4 regions of the Priestia sp. GS2 genome follow, and region 2 is predicted to be linked to each of the others. Evidence: predicted binding sites of a transcription regulator. Region 2 holds the regulator's gene; each other region holds the start of a gene.
What was found. Region 2 encodes Rex, which represses fermentation and respiration genes when NADH is low (regulators of the CRP and FNR family bind a similar motif). Its sites were predicted from a motif close to TTGTGAAATATTTCACAA; they were not measured.
Positions count from the first base shown of each region.

Region 1 (2,209 bases), on a different contig from region 2:
ATACGTATCAACAAGCATTTAAACGGCTCCTTTAGGAAGCGAGAAAGCGAACTTACTCGCTTTCTGCTTAGTTTGTTAAAGTGAAAAGTGATTTCTGAATTTCTTTTAACGTTTGAATAGATTCTGAGAACTTTTTTTGTTCCATCTCATCTAACGGAAGTTCTAAGACTTTTTTGACACCTCCGCGATGAATGATACTTGGAACACCCACATAAATATCGTGCTGATCGTATTCACCATCTAAATAGGCTCCTACTGGAAGAACAACTTGCTCATTTTTTAAGATAGCTCTCGTAATCCTGGCTAGCCCCATTGCAATACCGTAATAAGTAGCGCCTTTTGATTTGATAATGTCATAAGCTGCATTTCGTACTTGAACAGCAATTTCTTCTTTTCGTTGTGGTGATAGCTGATTTGCAATTGGTGTTCCACAAATATTTGCTCCGCTCCAAACGGCAAGCTGAGAATCACCATGTTCTCCAATGATATAACCATGAACGCTTGTTGGAGCTGCACCAAGCTCTTCACTGAGGAGGTGGCGGAAACGAGCTGAATCAAGGATGGTGCCTGAACCAATTACGCGTTCCTTTGGAAGACCTGAAAATTTCCATGTGGCATAGGTAAGAATATCAACTGGGTTTGTCGCTACTAAAAAAATGCCATTAAATCCAGATTCCATAACTCCATTTACAATATGTTCGAAGATTTGGACATTTTTATGAACAAGGTCAAGTCTCGTTTCTCCTGGCTTTTGAGCAGCTCCTGCACAAATTACGACAATAGCAGCGTCTTTACAATCATCATACGTTCCAAAAGAAATGTGCATAGAGCTTGGAGCATATACGATACCGTGAGCTAAATCCATTACATCACCGCGTGCTTTTTCTGCGTTTAAATCAACTAATACTAACTCATCGCAAATACCTTGATTCATTAATGAATACGCATAGCTTGCTCCAACTGCACCTGTACCTACTAACACAACTTTATTTCCTAACGTCATTTCCATAAGAGTGCCTCCTCAAGAGAATAGTATGTGAAATATTTCACATATTCGGATAAATAAAAAACAAATCAACTTTATTTTTTAGGCTCATTTCAACAAAAAAGATATTGTGAAATGTTTCACAAGTAGATAATAACACTTGATTTTTCATTTGGCAACAACAAAATATCATTTTTTATTAAAAGTTAATTAAATAAAAAAGGCCTTAAAAAAGGCCTTTTTTATCTTCTGTAGTTTCATAATAGCTAGTGCTATTTTTGATATTAGTTATTTTCGTCTTCTTTATCCAGCTGAGCAAGCTTTTGCAATAGGATATGCTGTGGCATGTGCATCAGTTGTTCTAAAGGGACGTTCAGTTTGACAGCCAGTTTGACAGCCGTATCAGGTGAGATTTGTAGTGGTCTCATACATATCAACTCCTATTCTCTTGTAAAATATATGTGTAAGCATTATGATAAATTGCAACTACCTTGTTAATCATAAGTCATAATGAAGGGATTGAGCAAGTATGCGTATTATGGGTCACAGAGGAGCAGCAGGGACGTTTCCTGAAAATACAATGATTTCGTTTGAAGAAGCAATCAGAGTAGGAGCAGATGGAATTGAACTTGATGTTCATATGTCCAAAGACGGTGAGCTCATGGTTATTCATGATGAAAAAGTTGATCGAACAACAAATGGTAAAGGATATATAAGAGACTTTAACTATAAAGAATTAAGAAGTCTTGATGCGAGCTATAAATTTAAAAAGAAATACGGAGCTTGTCAAATACCTACGTTAAATGAAGTACTAGCTTGGGCTTCTAACCAGCAGTTTTCTGTTAATATTGAATTGAAAAATAACCTGTTTGAGTATGCTTATTTAGAAATGAAGGTACTTGATCTCATCTACTATTATAAAATGAAAGAGCGTATCATTATATCTTCATTTAATCATAATAGCTTAGCAAGAGTCACATCTTTTGATTCAACAATTGAAACAGCTATTTTATATTCATATCCAATGTTTGAACCCTGGATTTATGCTCAACACCTTGGTGCTAGAGCACTTCATCCAAATTATCGCACAGTTAATCAAGTAAACGTAGCCGCTTCCAAAGACTATCGTATCCCTGTGCGGCCATATACAGTGAATGATGTAAAGCTAGCGAAACAGCTATACGGATATGGTTGTGAATCCATCATCACTGATTATCCTGAGAA
Region 1 covers NZ_JAZGJX010000001.1:483,432-485,640, forward strand. Annotated here, with positions in the region: gene V2145_RS02520 (L-lactate permease) at 1-18, opposite strand, end outside; gene V2145_RS02525 (L-lactate dehydrogenase) at 68-1,009, opposite strand; gene V2145_RS02530 (YycC family protein) at 1,270-1,413, opposite strand; gene V2145_RS02535 (glycerophosphodiester phosphodiesterase) at 1,515-2,209, shown strand, end outside.
Region 1: a site for Rex is predicted at 1,114-1,131, ahead of V2145_RS02525 (L-lactate dehydrogenase). Genes of this name have one in related genera too.

Region 2 (2,209 bases):
AAATTGCTCTAACCAAGCCAATGTTTCAATGTCAAGGTGGTTGGTAGGTTCATCCAGAATTAATAAATCAGGTTTAGTTAATAACAGCTTAGCTAAAGCCAGTCGCGTTTTTTGGCCACCGCTTAGTGTAGAAATTGGGGTGGAATAGTCAAAGTTTGAAAAGCGAAATCCGTGTAGGATTGAACGAATATCAGCTTCATATTGGTATCCACCTAGATCTTTAAAGGAAATTTGAAGCTGGTCGTATTCCTTTAAGAGCTTTTCATAGTTGATAGAATCGTGCTGATAAGAAGGATCCCCCATTTTTTCTTCAAGCTTTCTTAGTTCTTTCTCCATTCTTTGCAAAGGCTTGAAGACGGTTAACATTTCGTCCCAAATAGATAAAGTGGATTCTAACACTGTATCTTGTCCCATGTAGTCAATCGTTGTTTCTTTTGGTTTCATAATCTCTCCACTGTCGTAGGAAAGTTCACCAGAAATAATTTTTAAAAGCGTTGATTTACCTGCTCCGTTTCGACCAACCAGTGCAATGCGGTCTTTAGATTGAACTTCAAGTTTTATATTTGATAAAATCGGGTCTGCCCCGTAATATTTCGTAATTCCATTTAACTGTAGAATAATCATCATTTCACCTCTACTCATTTCGACATAGTGTATTTTAACATATTTTTAAGACGGAAGTATGAATACGTGTATGGCATAAGCATTTCCATAAAATTATGTGTAGAATTCATTATTACCACACAGACTGTGTTAAAATAAACTATAGACTACTGTTCATGAGTGAATAGAAGATTCACTTAATGGAAGCGCTATCTAGTTTGAAAAGAGAATCTTGCTAATTTAAGCGGAGATTTGAACGATAGCCATTATATCTATCGTAATTAAGGGGGCACAAGATGAATACAGAAAACTTAAAAATACCACAAGCTACAGCAAAGCGGTTGCCGCTATACTATCGTTTTATTAAAAATCTACATGCTTCTGGTAAGCAACGTGTATCGTCAGCAGAATTAAGCGAAGCAGTGAAAGTAGACTCCGCAACAATTCGTCGCGATTTTTCCTATTTTGGAGCCTTGGGTAAAAAGGGATATGGCTATAACGTCAATTATTTACTGAGCTTTTTTCGTAAAACATTAGATCAAGATGAGGTAACCAAAGTTGCTTTAATTGGCGTTGGTAATCTAGGAACAGCCTTTTTAAACTACAATTTTATTAAAAATAACAATACAAAGATTGAATTTGCTTTTGATGTTATTGAAGACAAGGTAGGCACTCACGTTGGAGACGTACCTGTTTACCATTTAGATAAGCTTGAAGAACATATGACGGAGGATATTTCCGTTGCAATTCTAACAGTTCCAGCTACAGTGGCACAGCAAATTACGGATCGCTTAGTTAAATGTGGGATTAAAGGTATTTTAAACTTTACGCCTGCACGCTTAAATGTGCCAAGTTCGATTCGTCTACATCATATTGATTTAGCCGTAGAGCTTCAGTCATTGGTTTACTTTTTGAAAAATTATCCTGAAAATAATATATAATAGAATATATACGTAATAAAGGAGGGAAAACCATGGGATTAGGTGCAGGTAGTGTTATCTTAATTGTAATTTTTGCATTGCTAATTTTTGGACCGAAGAAACTTCCAGAGCTTGGTCGAGCTGTAGGCCATACGTTAAGGGAGTTTAAAAGCGCCACTAAAGGAATAATGGAAGATAACGAAGAAGAGGGTAAGAAGAAAGAACGAAATCAATAGAGGAATGATTGACATATGAACGAACAAGAAATGTCTGTATATGATCATATTGGTGAACTGCGAAAACGGATTTTAATCGTCGTCTTTTTCTTTTTTATTGCTACAATCGGCGGTTTCTTCTTAGCAGACCGCGTCATTATTTATCTCCAATCAGCGGACGAGGCAAGCTCGTTAACAATGAATGCATTTAAATTGACGGACCCTGTTAAGATTTATATGCAGTTTGCGTTTGTCATCGGATGTGTTGTTTCTGCTCCTATTGCACTCTATCAATTATGGGCATTTATAAGTCCAGGGTTGTATGATAAAGAGAGAAAAGTAACTCTTGGATACATTCCAATTTCAATCATCTTATTTCTTACTGGTATTTCGTTCGCTTACTTTGTTCTCTTTCCTTTTGTGGTAGAGTTTATGATTCGAATAGCAGATAAGCTAGATGTTAACCAAGTT
Region 2 covers NZ_JAZGJX010000005.1:4,470-6,678, forward strand. Annotated here, with positions in the region: gene V2145_RS21265 (ABC-F family ATP-binding cassette domain-containing protein) at 1-624, opposite strand, end outside; gene V2145_RS21270 (redox-sensing transcriptional repressor Rex) at 900-1,544, shown strand; gene V2145_RS21275 (twin-arginine translocase TatA/TatE family subunit) at 1,577-1,759, shown strand; gene tatC (twin-arginine translocase subunit TatC) at 1,775-2,209, shown strand, end outside.

Region 3 (2,209 bases), on a different contig from region 2:
AAGTTTAAGCGATTCTTATTTCTAATCATTCTTATAGGTGTTGTTGTGGGAGGTATTGAATTTTTTAGATATCCAATTCAAAGCAGCGCTAAGGATGTTGAAGAACATATAAGAAAATGGAAAGGGATGGGGGACATTAACGGTTCCAAAAAGCTTGACATTCGAGAAATTCAAAAAATTAGCGGTTCGGACACATATGTTGCGCTCTTCACTATTCCTGGTAACGGAGAAGGAATGGCCATTTTAAAAGAAGGATGGAGCAAAAGGTTACGAATTGAAGTGATGACAAAAATGAACAATCTTGTTGAATATGATGACATACATACAAGCAAAGGAACGTATGCGCTATTTTTAGGGAAGAATCCAAGCAAACAGATACATCGAGTGAAGGCCTCGCTTGTAAATGAAAATTACACGTTTGATATTAAAGTTCCCAGAGGAGAATATTTTATTTCATATCAACCTGTGCCAAAATACGTTAAAAAGCCATTTCCAGCGGATCTTATCCTATTGAATAAGTCAGGAGATGACATAACTATTAAAGAATATATGGATCAAGAGCTGCGCGAATAATGCGCAGCTTCTTTATTGTGTAGACAACATACATGTCAATTTTTGAACTTTTTGTGAAGTATATAACAAAAGTATTTAATGTGTAATATACTGTAAATGGGCGGTCATCAAACCTAATAAACTTGAATAGTGATTGACACATTTCTGTATGAATTTTGTCACAAAATATTCAATAATAGTTGAAACCCCTTTTGTATCAAGGGTGATTGCGTTTACATTACATGAATTACCTTCAAAAAGGTAAGTTTCGGTAAGAAAATGCAACATTCATCCTTTTATTTACATTTATTCCTTGTCGAATATATGCTAAAATATCGCAAGGATTGAAGTGTTCTTTGACCTCATGTTTTTACACTATTTTAGAATATTTTCAAAATAAGAAAATCGACAAAAAGTGACGAAAAAATTGTCACTTTGTATTACAATAGTAATGGTTGATGTATGACATGAGTTTAAAGAGATTTTGTATTAAAGCTTTCTATAGTTAACTAGATAGAAAGTTTTAGAGATGATCTAATGAAGAGGCTTCGCATCATGAGTTGTTAGAAAGGAGAGTTTTTAGTGAAACCAAAAAAAGGATTTTGGAAGCTAGCAGGTTTATTCTCTGCACTTTCAGTATTTTTCTTGAGCGGCTGTTCAGAATTAGCCGTTTTGAATCCTCAAGGTCCTGTCGCTAAAGAACAAGCTGACCTTATTGTTTGGTCGCTTTGGATGATGGCGATTGTGGTCGTAGTAGTATTTGCAATCTTTGCTTATGTACTTATTAAATATCGTGAAAGACCTGACAACATGGACTATGAGCCACCAGAGCAAGAGGGTAACTTAAAGATGGAGATTATCTGGACTGCGTTCCCGATTATTATCTTAATTCTTTTAGCAATCCCAACTGTAAAATCGATTTATGCTCTTGAAGAACCACCAAAAAATGAGCAAACAAAAATTGAAGAACCGTTAACAATTCATGTTACTTCAGCAAACTGGAAATGGATTTTCAGTTATCCGGAAGAAAATATTGAAACAGTTAACTATGTAAACATTCCAGAAGATCGTCCAGTTCGTTTCGAATTGACGTCTCAAGGTTCAATGAACTCATTCTGGGTACCGGAGCTTGGTGGACAGAAGTATTCAATGAACAACATGGCAATGGATTTATACCTTCAAGCAGATAACCCAGGTTCTTATATCGGACGAAGTGCTAACTTCTCAGGTGAACACTTTACAGATATGGAATTTGAAGTGTTAGCCCAAACTCATGAAGACTATGAAGAGTGGGTTGACGAAGTTAAAGCAACAGCTAAGCCATTAACTGAAGAGAAGTATGATGAAATTATTGAACCAGGTGTAGTAGGTCGTATGACGTTTAACGGTACACACTTAGAGTGGGTTAACCATGCGAAAGATGCATACATCCCTGGTAAAGTAGACGAGCGCGGTATGAACATGGGACATGGAAATCATAACCATGGAAGCGACGATAGCAAAAAAGAAAGCCATGACGAGCATGAAGGTCATGATGAACATGCAGGTCATTAATAAGGGCCTAAATAAACGTACGATTGGGGGAAGACATAATGAAGCTAGATGAATTCTTTGTCACTGGCGATCCCGTCATTTATGCAGCTGACGCAGCGATTGT
Region 3 covers NZ_JAZGJX010000001.1:1,230,996-1,233,204, forward strand. Annotated here, with positions in the region: gene V2145_RS06365 (hypothetical protein) at 46-573, shown strand; gene qoxA (cytochrome aa3 quinol oxidase subunit II) at 1,135-2,106, shown strand; gene qoxB (cytochrome aa3 quinol oxidase subunit I) at 2,145-2,209, shown strand, end outside.
Region 3: a site for Rex is predicted at 932-949, ahead of qoxA (cytochrome aa3 quinol oxidase subunit II). Genes of this name have one in related genera too.

Region 4 (2,209 bases), on a different contig from region 2:
TGGTTTGAAGTAATCTCGACCATATTCTGCGAACCCCTTCATCTTAATACCATAATAATGTGATAAGACAACGACCATTGCTGCTAGAGTCAATGTAATCGTCGGATCAGCAGTCGGTGATTTCCACCATAATTCGTGATCGACAACAACGGCAAATGGCAATCCTAACATATTGGCAACGAAGATATACATTAAGAGCGTTACACCTAGTGTTAAGAAGCGTCCACCTGTCTTCCAATCCATTGTGCTGTTAATGAGGCCTTTTACAAAGTCTAATACCCACTCCAGGAAGTTTTGCATACCTGTAGGCTTCATTGCTAAAGTACGAGTACATAAAACTGCAATTAAAAACACAATGACTGACGCCACGGTAATCATCAACATGTTACTGAGATTAAACGTAAGACCAAAGAAATCTTGAGTTGGTGATTCATGACCCAACTATATTCACCTCTCTTCCCATCTCCTGCGTATATTTTGAACAACTAAATCTATGATAATGACAAGATAGGATGTCATTAATCCCATAACTACACCAATAATATGAAAAGTATTTGGATAAGAGATTGTAATTACAACTGCTAGCGCAGCGGTTGCAAACCTTGCAAATGTTCCTACTGAACGAGGTCGTTTTCCTTCATCCAGCGCTTGTCCAAACTGTTTAGCCCTTCTTACTAAAACCCAAAGGTTATACAAACTGAGTGCTGTACCTAAAATCAGGCCTAAAAACACGGTTTGATAAGGAGTAAATCCCCATCCGAGAACGTATATTGCTAATAAATAAAATATGTAGGATCGAAGTCTTGGAAATAAATGTTGCAATTCTTGCATGGATTATTAATCTCCTGAAAAAAATTGTCGGACTGTGCGCAGCATGGCATAGACGCCAACTGCAAGCCCTAAAAGAAGGCCTAAAACTAAAAAAAGTGGCTCAGTCCCAACTTTTCCATCAATCCATTTGCCACCAAATAGACCGATTAATACGGAACCTGCTAACTGAGAAAGAATGGTGGACATTAATGCAATCGCTTGTAATGACTGCCGTTTTTGCTTAGTCATTTAGAAAACCCCTTTTTGGTAAATTCTTTTTTTTCAAAAAAATCTACATACTCTAAAGCTATGCAAACTTATGTATAAATTACCAAAAAAGTTAAAAACAGTTAGTCGAAAACACAAGCGAACCTTGATTTTCAAGTGTTGAAAACCTTATCATTTATATCCATTGTTAGCATACAATAGCACATATTTAATGTCAATGTGTTTAAGCTAAAAACTTCACAATCTAAAAAGGGATGTTCACATTTTTGCCACACATATTTCATAATTAAATAAGAACAATGTAAAAGGGCATCAAACCTTGGTTTGATGCCCTTTTACTCAATCATCAGCCTCGCATTTACTACCTCTGTTTTACCATCTTTTTTAGCATATGCGAATACTTTATAATCACCTTTAGGTAGCTCTTCCTGCAGTTGAATTTTCCGCTTTAACATTCCTCTTTCTAATTTCTTATCTACATCTAAATAAGAGACGAATCGAAGGGTATCCGTGTCATAAACAGCAATTCCAAATTCATCCGCTCCTTCAGGTAAAAATGCTTCATATATATAAGTATTAGCATCACTTCCTTGCATAGCCTGCAGTCCCATAACTCGAGGGTAATTTGGCTTTTCGACCATATACAAATACGGTATTGATATTGTTTCACGTGAATCACGAATTTCCAACCGTCCATCATATATGCCTTTTTTCTTTTGATGGCTGTTTACCTGAAGATCAAATGAAATAGTCTTCGCTTCTTTAGGCTTTAATGTGAAAGAAAGCGGTACTCTCCAAGTTTCACCAGACTTTTTTGTTGGAGGCGTAACATGATAAACGTTTTTATAATTTGATTCATTAAAGATGCTCATTTTAATTCTTTTACTACTTTGTCCTTCAAAAATTCCAAAAGGTAACGTGCTAGGTGATAACAGCGTTGTTGCTTTTACTGCACGTTCCACTTGAATCCTTCCTGCGCCTTGTTCATATACGTGATATAATTCACCCTTCAAATTCCTAATTGGCTTTGCCGTACTCATCAGTGCAGCTTTTACTTGTTCAGGAGACCAATCAGGGTGAGCCTGTAAAAGTAAAGCACAGGCTCCCGCTACGTGAGGTGCTGCCATGCTCGTTCCATTTAAAGGCTCATACCCGTTCGGTACCGTACTCA
Region 4 covers NZ_JAZGJX010000001.1:3,628,553-3,630,761, forward strand. Annotated here, with positions in the region: gene atpB (F0F1 ATP synthase subunit A) at 1-441, opposite strand, end outside; gene V2145_RS18595 (ATP synthase subunit I) at 448-831, opposite strand; gene V2145_RS18600 (AtpZ/AtpI family protein) at 838-1,059, opposite strand; gene V2145_RS18605 (S8 family serine peptidase) at 1,374-2,209, opposite strand, start outside.
Region 4: a site for Rex is predicted at 1,264-1,281, ahead of V2145_RS18600 (AtpZ/AtpI family protein). Genes of this name have one in related genera too.